Regions from separate parts of the Shimia isoporae genome, predicted to be linked through region 1. Evidence: riboswitches for the same ligand, from Rfam matches in the RefSeq annotation. Region 1 holds a riboswitch; the other holds the start of a gene.
What was found. Region 1 has a riboswitch for cobalamin ahead of BXY66_RS15460 (CbtB domain-containing protein). Riboswitches for the same ligand answer to the same signal wherever they lie in the genome.
Positions count from the first base shown of each region.

Region 2: linked by a shared signal. The riboswitch ahead of BXY66_RS11035 (DUF1636 family protein) and the one ahead of BXY66_RS15460 (CbtB domain-containing protein) in region 1 are both predicted to bind cobalamin.

Region 1 is NZ_SMGR01000003.1:228,356-236,151, forward strand. Features, by position in the region: gene smc (chromosome segregation protein SMC) at 1-2,482, opposite strand, end outside; cobalamin riboswitch at 2,720-2,918, shown strand; gene BXY66_RS15460 (CbtB domain-containing protein) at 2,962-3,132, shown strand; gene BXY66_RS15465 (CbtA family protein) at 3,152-3,841, shown strand; gene BXY66_RS15470 (DUF1636 family protein) at 3,918-4,268, opposite strand; gene BXY66_RS15475 (GNAT family N-acetyltransferase) at 4,351-4,809, shown strand; gene BXY66_RS15480 (hypothetical protein) at 4,806-5,159, opposite strand; gene BXY66_RS15485 (FadR/GntR family transcriptional regulator) at 5,315-6,082, shown strand; gene BXY66_RS15490 (NAD(P)H-quinone oxidoreductase) at 6,140-7,123, opposite strand; gene BXY66_RS15495 (COQ9 family protein) at 7,224-7,796, opposite strand, start outside.
Region 2 is NZ_SMGR01000001.1:2,245,148-2,252,943, reverse strand. Features, by position in the region: gene cobN (cobaltochelatase subunit CobN) at 1-1,838, opposite strand, end outside; gene cobW (cobalamin biosynthesis protein CobW) at 1,845-2,882, opposite strand; gene BXY66_RS11035 (DUF1636 family protein) at 2,879-3,262, opposite strand; cobalamin riboswitch at 3,341-3,552, opposite strand; gene cobO (cob(I)yrinic acid a,c-diamide adenosyltransferase) at 3,594-4,211, shown strand; gene BXY66_RS11025 (Lin0512 family protein) at 4,211-4,558, shown strand; gene BXY66_RS11020 (Lin0512 family protein) at 4,555-4,899, shown strand; gene BXY66_RS11015 (cobyric acid synthase) at 4,916-6,349, shown strand; gene BXY66_RS11010 (GlxA family transcriptional regulator) at 6,388-7,365, opposite strand; gene bcoG (3-dehydrocarnitine:acetyl-CoA trimethylamine transferase BcoG) at 7,439-7,796, shown strand, end outside.

The DNA.
Region 1 (7,796 bases):
CAGGTGCGGCGCCTGCGTCGATCAGCTCCTCTTCGCTGGCGTCCTTACGCTCGGCCAGTTCGTTCATCCGCTTTTCGGCAGTTTCAAGGCGGTGGCGCCAACCGCTAATCTCTTTGGTGACTTCCTGAGAGCGCTTCAGGCGCGCCTCGCCTTCACGGCGCAACTCGTCATGTGACGACCGCCGCGACATCATCATGATCCGTGCCGCTTCGACGGTCATCTTGATGTCTTCTACCTCGGCTCGCGCGGCGTCAAGATCGCCCAAATCCGCCAAAGCGCGCTCCGCTTCCTGCAACTGGGCCCGCGCCGCCATGGCCTCTTCCTCGTGCCGCGTCACCGCAAGGCCCAGAGATTCAAGCCTGCCTTCCGCAAGGTTGCGGTCCGCTTCCGCGCGGCTCAAGGCACGGTTTGCGTCGGCCACAGCGCGATCCGCAGACCGGCGCGCCTCTCGTGCGGCCTGATCGACCTGCGCCAACTCCTGCAAACGCGATTGCAACGTTTCATGCGCTTGCACCGCGCCATCAGCCCGCGCCGTGGCTGCTGCCATGGCCTGTTTCAACTCCTCAAGGCGGTTCAACTGCTGCAGGCGCAGTGCCGCCGCGCTCGGTGCATCTTCGGCCCAGGCGCGGTATCCGTCCCACCGCCAAAGGTCACCCTCAAGCGACACAAGGCGCTGACCGGGCTTAAGCAAAGGCTGCAACTGGATGGCATCTTCGGTGGCCACCAAGCCGATCTGGCTCATACGACGTTCCAGAACCTCGGGCACAGACACATGCTCAACCAGCGACGTCACGCCAGCGGGCAAGGGCTGCACCTCATGATACTGTGGCAACACATACCAGCCCGAGGGCCCGTCTTCCTCGACTTCAGGCGCCCGAAGATCATCAGCCATAGCCGCGCCCAGCGCTTTCTCAAAGCCCTGTTGCACCTGAAGGCGATCCAGAATTTGGCCACCTTCGGCAGTGTCACGTTCGACCAGTTTCGCCAGCGCCGTTGTCTCTGCGCGCAGCGCATTCAGCTCGCCTTCGGCCTCCGAGCGTTCCGCGCGGGCGTCAGCCTCTCGCGCTTGTGTTTCCGCGCGCTCTTCCTCGACTTCGGCAAGACGTTCCTCGGCGTCCTGTGCGGCATCGATGGCTTCGGCTTCGCTTTCCCGCGCCTCTTCAAGCCCCTCAGCCGCCCGTTCCAGCGCTTCCTTTGACTCGCTCACGGCGTCACGCGCTTTGGCCGCTTCGGCCTCGTTCTTGGCCTGCGTTTTTTGTGTGTCCTCGAGCAAACGGTGCGCCGACTGGTGCCGCGCCGCAAGTCGCGCCACATCTTCTGTCATTTCAGCCAGTTCGCTCTCACGTTCCTGCAAAACCGATGCCGCCTCGCGGGCCTCGTCCTGGGCCGCCTCGAGTTTTTCGGCCTGCCCCTCGCTGGCCTTCGCCAGTTCTTTCTGTTCCCATTCGAGGCGCTCGATGGTTTCTCCTGCGTCGCGGTTCAGGCCCGCCTCGCGCTCCATGTCGCGCCCCAGTTGCAGAATGCGGTTCTTGAGCGTTTCGATGATTTGCAGCGCGTGGGCTTCCTGATCATTCAGGCTGTCACGCTGGACCTGCAGTCGCTGCAAAACAGCCGCTGCAATGGCTTCTTCCTCACGCAAAGGCGGCAGAGCATCATCTTTTGCCTGCCGCTCCTTTGCAGCCACGCGGCTCAGACCTTCGGCCTGCGCTGCCTGCGTGGTGCGGGTTTTGAGTTCGTCGTCAGCCGCCGCGCGGGCTTCATCAGCCTCGCGCCACCGGCGGTAAAGCAGCATGCCTTCGGATTGGCGCAATTCTTCGCCAATCGCCCGATAGCGAGCCGCCTGACGCGCTTGCCGCGCCAGTTGCCCCAACTGGTTGCCCAATTGTTCTATGACATCATCGACACGCGCCAGATTGGTTTCCGCACCCTTGAGTTTTAACTCAGCCTCGTGGCGACGCTGGTAAAGACCCGAGATACCCGCGGCCTCTTCAAGAATCCGTCGACGCGCCTTGGGCTTGGAGTTGATAAGTTCGGCGATTTGACCCTGCCGCACGAGTGCTGGTGAATGCGCACCTGTCGACGCGTCTGCAAACAGCATCTGCACATCGCGCGCCCGAACATCCTTGGTGTTCACCTTGTATGCGGATCCGACATCACGGGTGATGCGACGAATGATTTCCAACGCGTCGTCATCATTGAACCCGGCTGGCGCGAGCCGTTCGGAATTGTCGATTTGCAGGCTGACTTCCGCAAAATTGCGCGCAGGACGGGTCGCAGCACCGGCAAAAATCACATCTTCCATGCCGCCGCCGCGCATTGCTTTGGGGCGGTTTTCCCCCATAACCCAGCGCAGCGCTTCAAGCAGGTTGGACTTGCCGCATCCGTTCGGCCCAACCACACCCGTCAGACCATCCGCGATAATCAAATCGGTCGGATCGACAAAGCTTTTAAAGCCGGTCAGTCTGAGTTTCGAAAAGCGCAAAGCGGCGTTGGTCCCTGTCTGAGTGCCTTTGTTTTCTGGTCTGCCCGCGTGATTCCCGCAGTTTTCCAAGTCTGCAAAGGCCCAAGCGCTTGAGTCAACGCTTAACCACACGATGTGGCCGATGCGCCCGAGTTATCCACAAGATATTGGCTGAAAACCCAACGAAACGCCGCGGCACCCCGCCGCTTGTGCCCTCAACAATGTCGGAAACAGCCTTGACCCCACAGGCAAAAAGCCGCCAAACAGGGCGGGCACGGTATGTTGCTACGCTTGCGCAGTGACTCGGGAATGAGGAACGGACTTTTCCAAAGCCTCAGCCGCCCCCGCGACTGTAAGTGGCGAGCGCGCGTTCAAAACCACTGGAGGCCAACTCCGGGAAGGGAATGCACCGCGTTGACCCACGAGCCAGGAGACCGGCCGTGCAGACAGTGAAACCCTCTTGGACGCCCGTCGGGTGTGACGGGAAAGGAGAAAAGACTATGACAACCAAGACCGCGACTATCGCCGCAACAGGTTCCAACACGCTGGCATTTGCTTTCACTCTGGTGGTTGGCCTCGGCCTGCTGACCGTTTCGGGCATGGCACAGGCAACTGTCCTGCACGATGCAGCACACGACCAGCGTCACGCAATGGCATTCCCCTGCCACTAAGCGCACGCCGCACGGACCAATGACCAAAAATCTGTTGTCCAGCGCTGTGTTCGCTGGCCTGATAGCAGGGCTGATTGCCGCTCTGCTACAGTTCTTTTTTGTCATCCCGCTTCTGCTGGAAGGCGAGCTCTACGAATCCGGCGCGCGCCTGCATTTCCATGCTGACGGTACGCCAAGTTCCGACAGGGGCGCGCCCGGCCTTGGCGGAGAAACCGGTCGTCACCTCATGACCATCGGCTTCAACCTCGTGACCTACACTGGCTACGGCTTGCTAATGGTGGCGGCGATGGCCTTCGCTCGCGAACGCCGTGGCACGGAAATCACCGCTCAGAATGGCATCATCTGGGGACTTGCAGGCTTTATTGCTGTGCAGCTCGCCCCTGCAATCGGCTTACCGCCAGAGCTTCCCGGCACGCCAGCAGCAGAGCTGGGCCCGCGCCAGGTTTGGTGGATCAGCACCATCCTCGCGACCGCGGTCGGGCTGGCCCTGATCGCGTTCGGCCGCAGCCTACTGATGCACGCGGTGGGTCTCTTGGTTATTCTTGCGCCGCAGTTCGTCGGGGCACCGCATCTGGACACGTTCTGGGGCGTTGCGCCACCTGAACTTTCCGCGGAATTTGCCACCCAGAGCTTGGGATTTGCCGCCGTAGGCTGGGTAACTCTCGGCTATTTCTGCGCCTTCTTCCTCAAGCAAGGCGAAGCGGAATAAACCATCGTCAGGAGGTGGCAGGGCTTCCTCCTGACCCGCTCGATGTGGACGCAGAAGCCGCATCGGCATGACAAGGTCAAAGCGCGGGGACGCGCCCCTTTAGGCAAAACCGCAATCGTCCGGCCGGTCGTGCATCGGGTATGTCTCCATCCGCCGCTTCCACATAAAGCCCAATCAACGCCAGTGTATCGGCAAGATCGGAGTCCGGCTCGATTCCCGCAAACAGATAGGCCGTCTTCTCCGGAGCCCGAAGTGCTATCGCCACAGGCTCCGAACAAACGTTCAAACAACTTACGGTTCTGATAGCGACATCGCCGAGAGCCGGATTTGTCTGCGCCGCCTCGCGTAGCTTGGCGGCAAACGCGCCTCCGGAGGGATGCTCATTTTCTGAGCAACAGGTGTCGCAAACGAAAACTGTATGTGTCACGGCGCGGTCATTCCAATGGGCGATGCTGGACAGAGGCAAAGCGATGCCACAAATTGGCGCGCAAGACCAGAGGAGGAAATTCATGACTGACATTCGCGTCGTTCCCGGCAACCCGCGTGACCCGCAGGCGACCCGCCTTTTGCAGGCCAGCCATGCCTTGATGCAGTCGCTCTTCTCTGCCGAAGACAACCATTTCCTGTCGATCGACGAACTTTGTGTCGACACGATCCGCTTTTTTGTCGCCAAGGAAGGCGAAACAACTCTCGGCTGTGCGGCTTTGGCCAACAAGGGCGACTACGGCGAGATCAAATCCATGTTTGTCGATCCCAATGCACGGGGCAAAGGCATCGCTCACAAATTGATGCACACCCTAGACCAGGAGGCGCGAACGCAAGGGCTTACAGTGCTGAAGCTGGAAACCGGAGACACCCTGACACAGGCGCATAGCCTCTATCATGCACACGGTTTCACGGATTGCGGGCCCTTTGGAGACTACGAAGAAAGCGACGCTTCGATCTTCATGACGAAAACGCTGGCCTAGCTGCAATCCGGTTCAAGATAGGCCGTCGCGCCGCCTGACGGAACGAAGATGTCCACTACGTCACAGTCTTGTTCCTTCAGGTAACTCAATACCGGCGGCGGACCATCGTCCGCTGCACAATCCAATATGCCGGTGACTTTGGCCGCGTCGCCCCGAATTTCGATGACGTCGCAGCCAGTGATCACTTCCATCGCGAGTTCAGCACGCCGCGCCACCCTACCAAGGCGCGGCGCGTATTGGACGTTTACGCGGATCGCTTCGGCCAAACGCCCCTTTTGACGGACATCGAAGGTGCTGCCATCCACCGACACCCGAGTCACCTCGACACCGTGGTAGTGGGGACTCGGCATATTGCACGCCGACACAAAAACAAAAACAATCCACAAACGCATGGCTCGAGCGTGCCAATTCAAGGTTAACGAACTCTTACCGCCCGAGGATGCCTTGCGCCGCCACCCCGCCTGTGGTCAAATCTTTTGACCACTTTTTTTCACATGAGATGCCGATGCCGTTCCAGAAGGTCCAGCCTGAAAAACTCTCCACCTCAGTTGTCCGCCAGATCGAACTCCTGATCTTGCGCGGCATCCTGCGACCGGGCGAAAGGCTCCCTGCGGAACGCGAGCTCAGCGAACGGCTTGGTGTCTCCAGACCGAGCCTGCGTGAGGCTATTTCCACGCTTCAGGACAAAGGCTTGCTTGCTTCCAAAGCCGGTGCCGGCATCTTCGTCGCCGACGTTCTTGGCAGCGCGTTTTCAGATTCTTTGGTGCAGCTTTTCGCCGCCCATGACGAGGCCGTGTTCGACTACATCTCTTTCCGCCGTGATATGGAAGGACTCGCTGCCGAACGCGCGGCAAAGCTGGCTTCGGACACTGATCTGCAGGTAATTCAGGCCGTCTTTGACAAGATGGAAGCCGCTCATCCCAAACGCAATCCGGCTGACGAGGCGCGTCTTGATGCCGATTTTCACCTCGCCATTATCGAAGCCAGCCACAATGTGATCATGCTGCATATGATGCGGTCGATGTACCAGCTTCTGCGCGAGGGGGTTTTTTACAACCGCACGATTATGTTCCGTCAGCGCACAACTCGCCATGAACTTCTGGAGCAGCATCGCGCCATCAACGCTGCGCTTCAGTCCCGCGACCCCGAAGCCGCCCGGGCGGCCGTTGAGGCGCACCTGAATTTCGTGGAGGTCGCTCTCTCGGACCACCAGAAATTTCTCCACAACGAATCCATCGCCAAACAGCGTTTCGAACACGAAGCGACCCGTTGAGTTCGCCCAGCGGCCGCAGTTGGCATCCGGTTAGGGCGACAGTGACCGTCTGAGCCCTCAGCCCACTTTCATCACGATCTTGCCGATGTGGCCGCTGCTTTCCATCCGCTGATGTGCCTGCACGGCTTCATCAAGTGTAAATTCGCTGTCCATAACCGGGGCAACGCGCCCCGCATCCAGCAAGGGCCAGACATTCTCCGCCAGACTCTCGGCGATGCGGGCTTTGGCCAGATCACTTTGCGGGCGCAAGGTGCTGCCCGTAATCGTCAAACGGCGCATCATCACCTGCGCAAAATTGAGTTCGACCTGTGGCCCTTGCAAAAAGGCAATCTGAACCAACCGTCCATCATCGGCCAGAGCTTTGACATTGCGGCCAATGTAGTCGCCCCCCACCATATCAAGGATCAGGTTCGCCCCGCCCTCGGCGCGCATCGCGTCAACAAAGTCCTCGGTGCGATAGTTGATCGCTTTCTCTGCACCCAGCTTCACGCAAGCTGCACATTTCTCGTCTGAACCGGCGGTAGCAAACACCCGCGCGCCAAGAACGCTGGCCAGCTGGATCGCTGTTGTACCAATACCGCTTGAGCCGCCATGCACAAGGAAGCGCTCCCCGGCAATGAGCCCACCACGCTGGAACACATTGGACCAGACCGTAAAGAATGTTTCGGGCAGACAAGCGGCTTCACGCAGCGCCATCCCACGTGGGATGGGCAGGCAATGCGCGGCTGGCGTCAACGCGTAATCCGCGTACCCTCCACCGGGCAACAAGGCACATACCTCATCGCCTTCTGCCCAGTCCGAGACCCCGGCGCCCACGGCGGCGATGGTACCGGATGCCTCCAAGCCGGGCAGATCCGAGGCAGTCGGAGGAGGCGCATAAAGACCTGCGCGCTGCAACACATCCGGGCGGTTCACACCCGCATAGGCGATCTTGAGAAGAACCTCTCCGGGTCCGGGCTGTGGAATGGGGCGTTCGGTCATTTCCAGAACCTCCGCCGGTCCCGGTTTGGTGATCTCCACCGCACGCATCATAGAGCTCATGTCAGGTCCTCAGCCGTCGTTTCGTTGATCAAAGATGTAGCACCGCCTCCAGCACAGGGAACAGAGACTTTTGGCGAAGATCCAAAAACAGAGCGCTGCGTCAGGACCGAGGCGGCGTCCAGCTTCCGGGCATGCCTTTTGGCATCTGCGGCGCCTTTATCCGGCCAAGCATCTCAAGCGGACCTGCCATCATCTTGCCAAGCGGGCTGTTGTTGAACTGGGCCTTGGTTTTTTCAAACTGCATGACGTTTTCAATGCGCCGATCCAGAAACGCCCAGGTCGCGGCCTGCCCTTCGCTGTCGTCGCCGAGCCAATACAAAACTGTTGAGCCATAGACCGCGCTCAACGTTGCGCGCTTCGTATACCAGTTGAAGTCGCGGCTGGTGTCACCGATTGCGATCCAGATCGCATCGCAAGTGCCCCAAATCAGCTGCGCGCCTTGCGCGGCATGTTGCGGCAGCGAGAAAAGCGTCGTTCCGCGACGCACAACTTCGCGATCTGTGCACAGCTCCAACCGTTTTCGGACCGCAAACGTGATCTTCTCGCGGATTTTCATGGCGTCCAGATCGGCCTCCGCCATTGCTGCAACCATCTGCGAATCGCCGCGCAGGTGATATGCGACCGCCAGATCAACGGCTCCGCGCGGACAGATTGCCCGTGCCACCGTTGGATC
Region 2 (7,796 bases), on a different contig from region 1:
GAAAACTCGTCGAGCAAAGTTTCCAGGCGCGCGAACCTTTCCGGTGTCGCAGACGTTTTTAACGGCGGCGGAACATGCCCCAAAGTGAGCGCGTTAATGCGCCGTTTGGCCTGAGCGGCCTCTCCGGGGTCGTTGACGATGAAGGGGTATATTACAGGAAGGTCGCCAATCAGCGCTTCTGGCCAACACTCGCCCGACAGTGCGACGGACTTTCCCGGAAGCCATTCAAGGGTTCCATGGGCGCCGATGTGAACCAGAGCATCGATTTCAAGTTCCTGCCGTATCCAGAGGTAGAAGGCTACATAGCTGTGGCGGGGGACGCGTGAGAGGTCGTGGTATTCGTCCTCGCGCAGTTGATCAGATCCGCGCTCTGGTTGAAGTGCAATCAAGGCATTTCCGCTCTGAACCGCGTGAAAATGGAACGCTCCCGCGGAAAAACGTGGGTCATTTTCTGGTGCCCCCCACGCGCTCTCAAGAGCCTTCGCTAGGGAGGGCGGTAACACTTCCAGTGCCTTTTGATAGTCTGTCAAAGACCAAGCAAGGGTTTCTTCAAGCAGGCGATTTTCGAGGTTTGCAGACTTTTCTGGATCAAGCTGAAATCCGGCTTGCGACAGGTCTTCAAGAATAGCGTCTACGCTCGCTAGCGGATCGAGACCAACCGCATGGGCCATATTCCAGTCTTTGCCCGGGTACGTGCTCAGAACACACGCGATCTGTTTGTCCTCGTTTTCCTGTTTTCCGAGCCGCACCCAGCGCTCGACCTTGCTTACGATGGCCGAAACGCGATCAGGGACGGCGCGATGGGCAAAGCGTGAATATTCTAGCGCTGCGTCTTTTTTACCTGGCTCCTTGAATGAGCTGACACCGGCAAACAGGCGGCCGTCTACTTCAGGCAGAACCACGTGCATTGCAAGATCCGCTGGAGCAAGACCGCGTTCGGCTTCTGCCCATGCTTTTTTCCGCGACGTCGAGAGGGCAACCTGAAAAACCGGAGCATCCGTTGCATCCAGCGGGGATGTCCCATCATCCCCCTTGCCGGAAAAGGAAGTAGCGTTCACGATTGCCACTGGTGAGAGCGCGCTAAGGGTTTGGGCAAGCCATTGCGCTGATTCAGGTACCTTCAGAGAGGGCGCAAACAGCCCCACAACGTCAAAGCCACGCGCCTTGAACTCTGCAAACATTGCTTCGATCGGGGCAGTGTCCGCAGCGCTTACGTATGCTCTGTAAAAGGTTATGGCGACCAGCGGTTTGTTTGGGCTCCGATCCGCGAGTGGATCGGTGAGCCCGTTCTCAGGTGTCCAGCCACCATGGTTGGGCAAAGCCTTGGAACCTGGCACGGGACGTGCATAGAGCCCTGCCGCGAGCGCCAATTGCGCCAATGCGGCCTGCGCGGCAATCGCGCCGCCGGTGTCACAAAGGTGCGTCAGGCGGTGAAGCGTCGAGGCGGGTAGGGTGGAGACTTCGTCCAACCGCTCATCAGGCCGACCGTCCGCTGGCAACACTGCCAGCGCGATGCCTTTTTTCTCGCACAAAGCCTGCACCTGCTGAATGCCGTACTGCCAATACGAAATTCCACCGATCAGGCGGATCAGGATAGCTTTGGCGCCTGACAGCGTTTGTTCAACATAAGTGTCGACTGACAGAGGATGTTTCAGCGCCGTCAGATTTGCCAGCCTGAGGGTGGGAAGATCTCCTTTCGCCCGGTGCCAGCCTGCCGCGAAAGCACCAAGGTCACTGTCAGAAAAGGACAGCACCACCAAATCGGCCGGGGACTGGCCCAGGTCAATCGGGGTTTCAGCCTCGTCAAGGCCATGGCTTTCGCGAAAGACGACGTGCATGGTAGCTTAGTCTAGCAGAGCGGCGCGGATCGCATCGACATTTACGTCATCATGTTCGGCAATCACGACCATCCGCCCCTGTCGGCCTTCTTCGGGCTTCCACGGGCGGTCGAATTGATGACGCACGCGCGCACCAACCGCCTGAACCAGAAGACGCATCGGTTTGCCTTCAACCGCTGCATAGCCTTTGACTCGCAGTATGTTGAGATCTTTGGCCATTTTCTCGATTTTTGCAGCAAATGCTCCCGGATCGGATTGCTCTGGAACCTCGATTACAACACTTTCAAAGTCGTCGTGCTCGTGATCGTGATGGCCATCATGGTGAGAGGGGCGGGCATCCATGTCGTCCTCTGCCGCCGCCTCCAGCCCCAGAACCACGCGTGGATCAACATCCCCTTCGGCTACCTCAACCACTGGCAGCGGACGCGGAGCTTCGGACAGAACGATTTCCTTGGCCTTCGCGACTCCTTCCGGACCCGCAAGGTCCGGTTTTGTAAGCAAAACGATGTCTGCGCAGCTGATCTGGTCCTCGAAGACCTCTGACAAAGGCGTTTCGTGATCCAGGCCTTCGTCGGCTTCGCGCTGGGCGTCGACTGCAGCCACATTTGGTGCGAAGCGGCCGTCGGCAACCGCCTCGGCATCGGCCAATGCGATAACGCCATCAACCGTGATCTTGGAGCGAATGTCTGGCCAGTCAAACGCCTTGAGCAAAGGTTTTGGCAATGCGAGGCCGGACGTTTCAATCAGAATATGCTCCGGACGCGGGTCCAGCTTCATCAGTGCTTCGATTGTTGGAATGAAGTCATCCGCCACTGTGCAGCAGATACAACCGTTTGCGAGTTCCATGATGTTTTCGGCCGGGCAGTCCGGAATGGCACAGGATTTGAGAATTTCTCCGTCCACACCTACATCGCCGAATTCGTTTACAATAACGGCAAGGCGCTTGCCTTGCGGCTTCTGCATCAGATTGCGCACAAGGGTCGTTTTGCCGGAACCGAGAAACCCGGTGATGACGGTGACTGGCAGTTTTTCAAGGGTGCTCATTCGGGAATCTCCAGTGGGGGGATGCGTGCGATGCAGTTTTTGCGGAAATGGGTGGAACGGTCGCGCCACGGGACAAGCCCGTTCGTGGTCGCCGCATATTTTGAGACGCCTTCAGCCACAAGTTCGGCATCATCTGCGCCCGTGAAATTGCCGTAGACATAAGTCCATCGGTCATCACCACCGCGGATGGTGACAGAGCAGCCATGGTCGCAATTGGAGAAACACTCAACGCCTTTTAGAGTGACGTTCTCCGGTAAGTCAGCCGCGCTGAGCGCTTCAAAAAGTTGTGTTCCGGGGCGAGGGCCTTCGACGTCGGTCGGCATACCTGCACGGCATTTGATGCAGACAAGCAGTTCGACAGGCGCGTTTGCGTCAGCCATTTGTTTCGGTCCCTTAGCAGGGACGGGGAAAGCGCGGGAAGCCTGTGGACAGCCCGACACCGGAAACACCCCGTCCGGTTCATGTCTTTTTGGCTGGCAGGTCTCCCGGCTTGCGGATTCAGGCTTTCGCCTTCGGTCTGCCTGCCTTCCCGGGCTATGCCCAGTGGCGTGCGGCGGACCTCTCCGGTCACGGTCGCGGGGGCGGCTGCTTTTGGGGGTTGATCTCGGCCCCCTTTCGCATTCCCTTTTCACCTGCTCTAAGAACAGGAACCAGCGTCCACCCGAATGGGCAATGATGCGGGCAGAGTCAAGCACGAACGGAGGGTTACCAATGGCCGAGGCCGAAGACCAGAACGAACGCCACAAGGCAAAAATGGCGAAAATCAAGGCGGCTCGCGACAGGATGATGGCTACGAAGACCGAGGAAAAAGGTCTGATCATCGTGCACACTGGCCCCGGTAAGGGTAAATCCTCGTCGGGATTCGGCATGATCATGCGTTGCATCGCTCATGATATGCCGGTTGCCGTGGTCCAGTTTATTAAGGGTGCGATGGCCACTGGCGAACGGGCTTTTCTTGAAGAGCACTTTCCAAAAGAAGTGAAATTTCACGTTTCAGGAGAGGGGTTTACCTGGGAGACGCAGGACCGAGAGCGTGACATTGCCAAGGCTGAGGCTGGTTGGGAGTTGGCTAAAGAGCTTATCCGTGATCCCTCAAACAAGTTTGTGATGCTCGATGAAATCAACATCGCATTGCGCAACGATTATCTGGATATCGACGACGTGGTGGATTTTTTGCTCAGCGAAAAGCCGGAGATGACACACGTTCTGTGCACGGGACGTAACGCAAAGCCAGAATTGATTGAGGCCGCAGATTTGGTGACGGAAATGACGTTGCTGAAACATCCGTTCAGAGATGGAATAAAGGCGCAGGCTGGGGTGGAGTTCTGATGCCCAGAAAACGTTTGCTTACTGAATTTGGTATGGGCTCATCTCTACGCCGTCAGGACTATACCGAAGCCGCGTCGCGGGCTGTGAAGGATGCGCTGTGGCATAATTCGATCAATCTTGCCGAGCTGTTCGGGAAAGACAAATCCGAAATGTTCATAACCGTAGAGGTGGCGGTTCAGCAGCCTGAGAACGTTGAAACTGATGTCATAGCGGCAATCTTTCCCTACGGACAAGTCACTGTAAAACCTGTCAAGGGAGGCTTGGACGTCCCGCGCCCGGATGGCAACCCAACTGTGATCGCCAATGTTGCGATTTCGGTGGCGCTTGATGTGGAGGTCGCAGCATGAGTGATCAGCGTTTCATCATTGAAATGGGCATGGGCAACGACCAATACGGTCAGGATTACACCAAGGCTGCAGGCCGCGCGATCGAGGACGCGATCCGCCATTCCTCTATTCCGATGTTTGCTGCCTTGGGCAAAGACCCCAAGGAAATGCGAGTGCAGGTGACCGTAGGTGTGCAGGAGCCAGAGAAGGTTGATTGCGACGCTTTGGTTGCGCATCTCCCACGCGGTCGGGCGGAGGTTAAAGCCGTGTTCGGCGGCATGAATGTGACCAATCCCGACGACGGCAATGTGCTGGTGATCGCCTCGGCAGCGGTCGAGGCGTTTTTGCCCAAGCAGGTGTGACGTGACAAAAGCGGTTATGATCCAGGGCACGGGCTCCAATGTCGGCAAGTCGATGCTCGTCGCAGGGCTGTGTCGTGCGGCACGGAAGCGAGGGCTGTCGGTGGCGCCTTTCAAGCCGCAGAACATGTCTAACAATGCGGCCGTGACTTCGGATGGTGGCGAGATTGGCCGTGCGCAGGCTTTGCAGGCGCTCGCCTGCGGTAAGCCCCTTGTCGTGGATATGAACCCAGTACTGTTAAAGCCTGAAACGGATGTGGGGTCGCAGGTCGTCGTTCAGGGAAAACGTCTGACCACTGTGAAGGCGCGTGAATACAGCAAGCTCAAGCCGCAATTGATGAAAGCGGTGCTCGAGAGTTTTAACCGTCTGAAATCTCAGAATGATCTGGTCATTGTGGAAGGGGCCGGCAGCCCGGCAGAGGTGAATTTACGGCAGGGCGATATCGCCAACATGGGCTTCGCGCAAGCCGCCGATGTACCCGTAATTCTGGCCGGAGACATAGACCGCGGCGGCGTGATTGCGCAGATCGTGGGTACTCAGGCGGTGATTTCGGAGGAAGACGCTGCTCTGGTGGCGGGCTTTCTGATCAACAAATTTCGAGGCGATCCGAGTTTGTTTGATGGCGGGTATCAACTCATAAAAGACACGACCGGTTGGCCTGGTTTCGGTGTGCTGCCGTATTTTGGTGAAGCTTGGAAACTACCTGCGGAAGATGCGCTGGACATTAAAAACGCAGAACGGAGCGGCGGGTTGAAAGTGGTTTGTCTGGGTTTGTCGCGGATTGCAAACTTCGACGATCTGGACCCTTTGGCACAAGAGCCCGGCGTGTCGCTCAAGATGTTGCGAGCCGGAGAGCCGGTCCCCGGAGATGCAAACGTGGTTATCATTCCGGGAAGCAAGTCAACGCGAGGTGACCTGGCGTTTCTGAAGGCTCAAGGATGGGATATTGATCTTGCCGCTCATTTGCGGCGTGGAGGGCATGTTCTCGGTATTTGTGGCGGATATCAAATGCTTGGCAAATGGGTGCGCGATCCGGAGGGCATCGAAGGCCCTGCTGGAGACACCGAAGGGCTCGGACTGTTGGATGTGGATACAGTGATGACACCCGACAAACGCCTAACTGAAACGCAGGCGGAGCATGTTGCCTCGGGTCAGGCCTTTCGCGGGTACGAAATACACATTGGGCGAACCGACGGGCCGGATTGTTCGCGGCCTTTCGCTCGGGTTGATGGCCGTGATGAGGGGGCAGTTGGGCTGGATGGCCGTGTCAGCGGGAGTTACCTGCACGGGATGTTCCGTGATGACGGGTTCCGTCGCGCATGGCTTAGGGCGCTTGGGGCTCAGGCCGGAAACGAAGGTTACGATGCGACGGTCGAAGCTGTTCTGGATAAATTGGCGGAACACATAGAAGCTCATGTTGACGTCGAAAACTTGCTGGCAGCCGCGCGGTAAAGTGTCATTCAGTGGTATTTTCACGTAATTTGAAAGACTTAACTGCCTTGTGACCGCAGGGAGCGAACAGACTGGCCATGGGCCTCCTTGAAGGCGCGTGCAAAACTCGCCGGGGAGATAAAGCCTGTCGCTAGCGCAATATCTCGAACTGGATAAGACGTGTCTTGAGCAAGTCGCAGGGCTTCCTCAAGGCGCATTTGTAAGTACGTCGCTTTGGGGGAGAGACCAAGGTGTGTTTGAAACCGCAACTCAAGTGCTCGGACGCTGAGCCCGGCGTGGGCCGCGATATCTGGGATGGGGAGCGGTTCGGAAATAGTCGCCTCCATGCGCTCCAGCGCGCGGGCCAACCTTGGGTTGCGCCGGACTTTGCGCGGCGTGGACGTCAACGGCTGGCTTCCGGCCGGTAGTGGGTCATATAGAAATGCGCTGCCGACCCGTTGTGCGAGTGTTTTGCCAAAGCGCGTTCCTATAAGGTATAGCATCATGTCAATGCACGGTGCTGCGCCTCCTGAGGTCGCAAACCGGCCCGATATGCAAAAGCGGTCCCTGCGGGTGTTTACGTTCGGAAATCGCGTAGCAAACTCCTCCAGATCCTCCCAATGAGTGGTGGCGATTTGCCCGTCGAGCAAGCCTGCACGTGCCAAGAGCCAGGGGCCGCCGTCGATCGCAGCAATGCTCGTTCCCTGACCTGCAATGCGCCGCAGAGAGGACAAAAGCGCTGGTGTGGCATGATCTTCAAGACGAAAACCTGCGACAACCAGCAGCAGGTCGCATGAGGTCAACTTGGCGATGGCCGGACCATTTATGTTCAAGCCGCTCGTGAGCGAGGCTGGCGTGCCAGTTGCCGTGAAAAACTGCCAGTCAAACAGCGGTTTTCCTGCCCTGCGATTTGCGGCCCGCATCGGATCAACGGCGGCTGCAAAGCTCAAGGTGTTGCAATCATCCAGCACAAGTATTGCGGTTGTGAGAGGCCTTGGATTTGGATGGAAAACGCCGTTTTCTTCGTATTTTGACATATAAAATTCGTATTACGAAAAGTCTGGTTGCTCAAGCGAGTTAGGCTAGGGCAAAGCAAAAAGGGGAATCGCCATGCCTTTGGAAATGAACCGTGAGGTCTTTATCACCTGCGCCGTAACCGGATCGGGGGGCACACAGGATCGTAGTCCGCATGTACCACGGTCGCCTGAGCAAATTGCAAACAGTGCGATCGCTGCGGCCAAGGCTGGCGCGGCGGTGGTGCATTGTCACGTGCGTGATCCGGAGACCGGCGCGCCGAGCCGCGATCTGGGACTGTATCGGGAAGTCACGGACCGCATTCGCGACAGCGAGACGGACGTGGTGCTGAACCTGACCGCGGGCATGGGGGGCGACATCGTGTTTGGGGGCGTCGAAAGCCCGCTGCCGCCTGTCGCGGGAACCGACATGGTCGGGGCGACCGAGCGCGTGG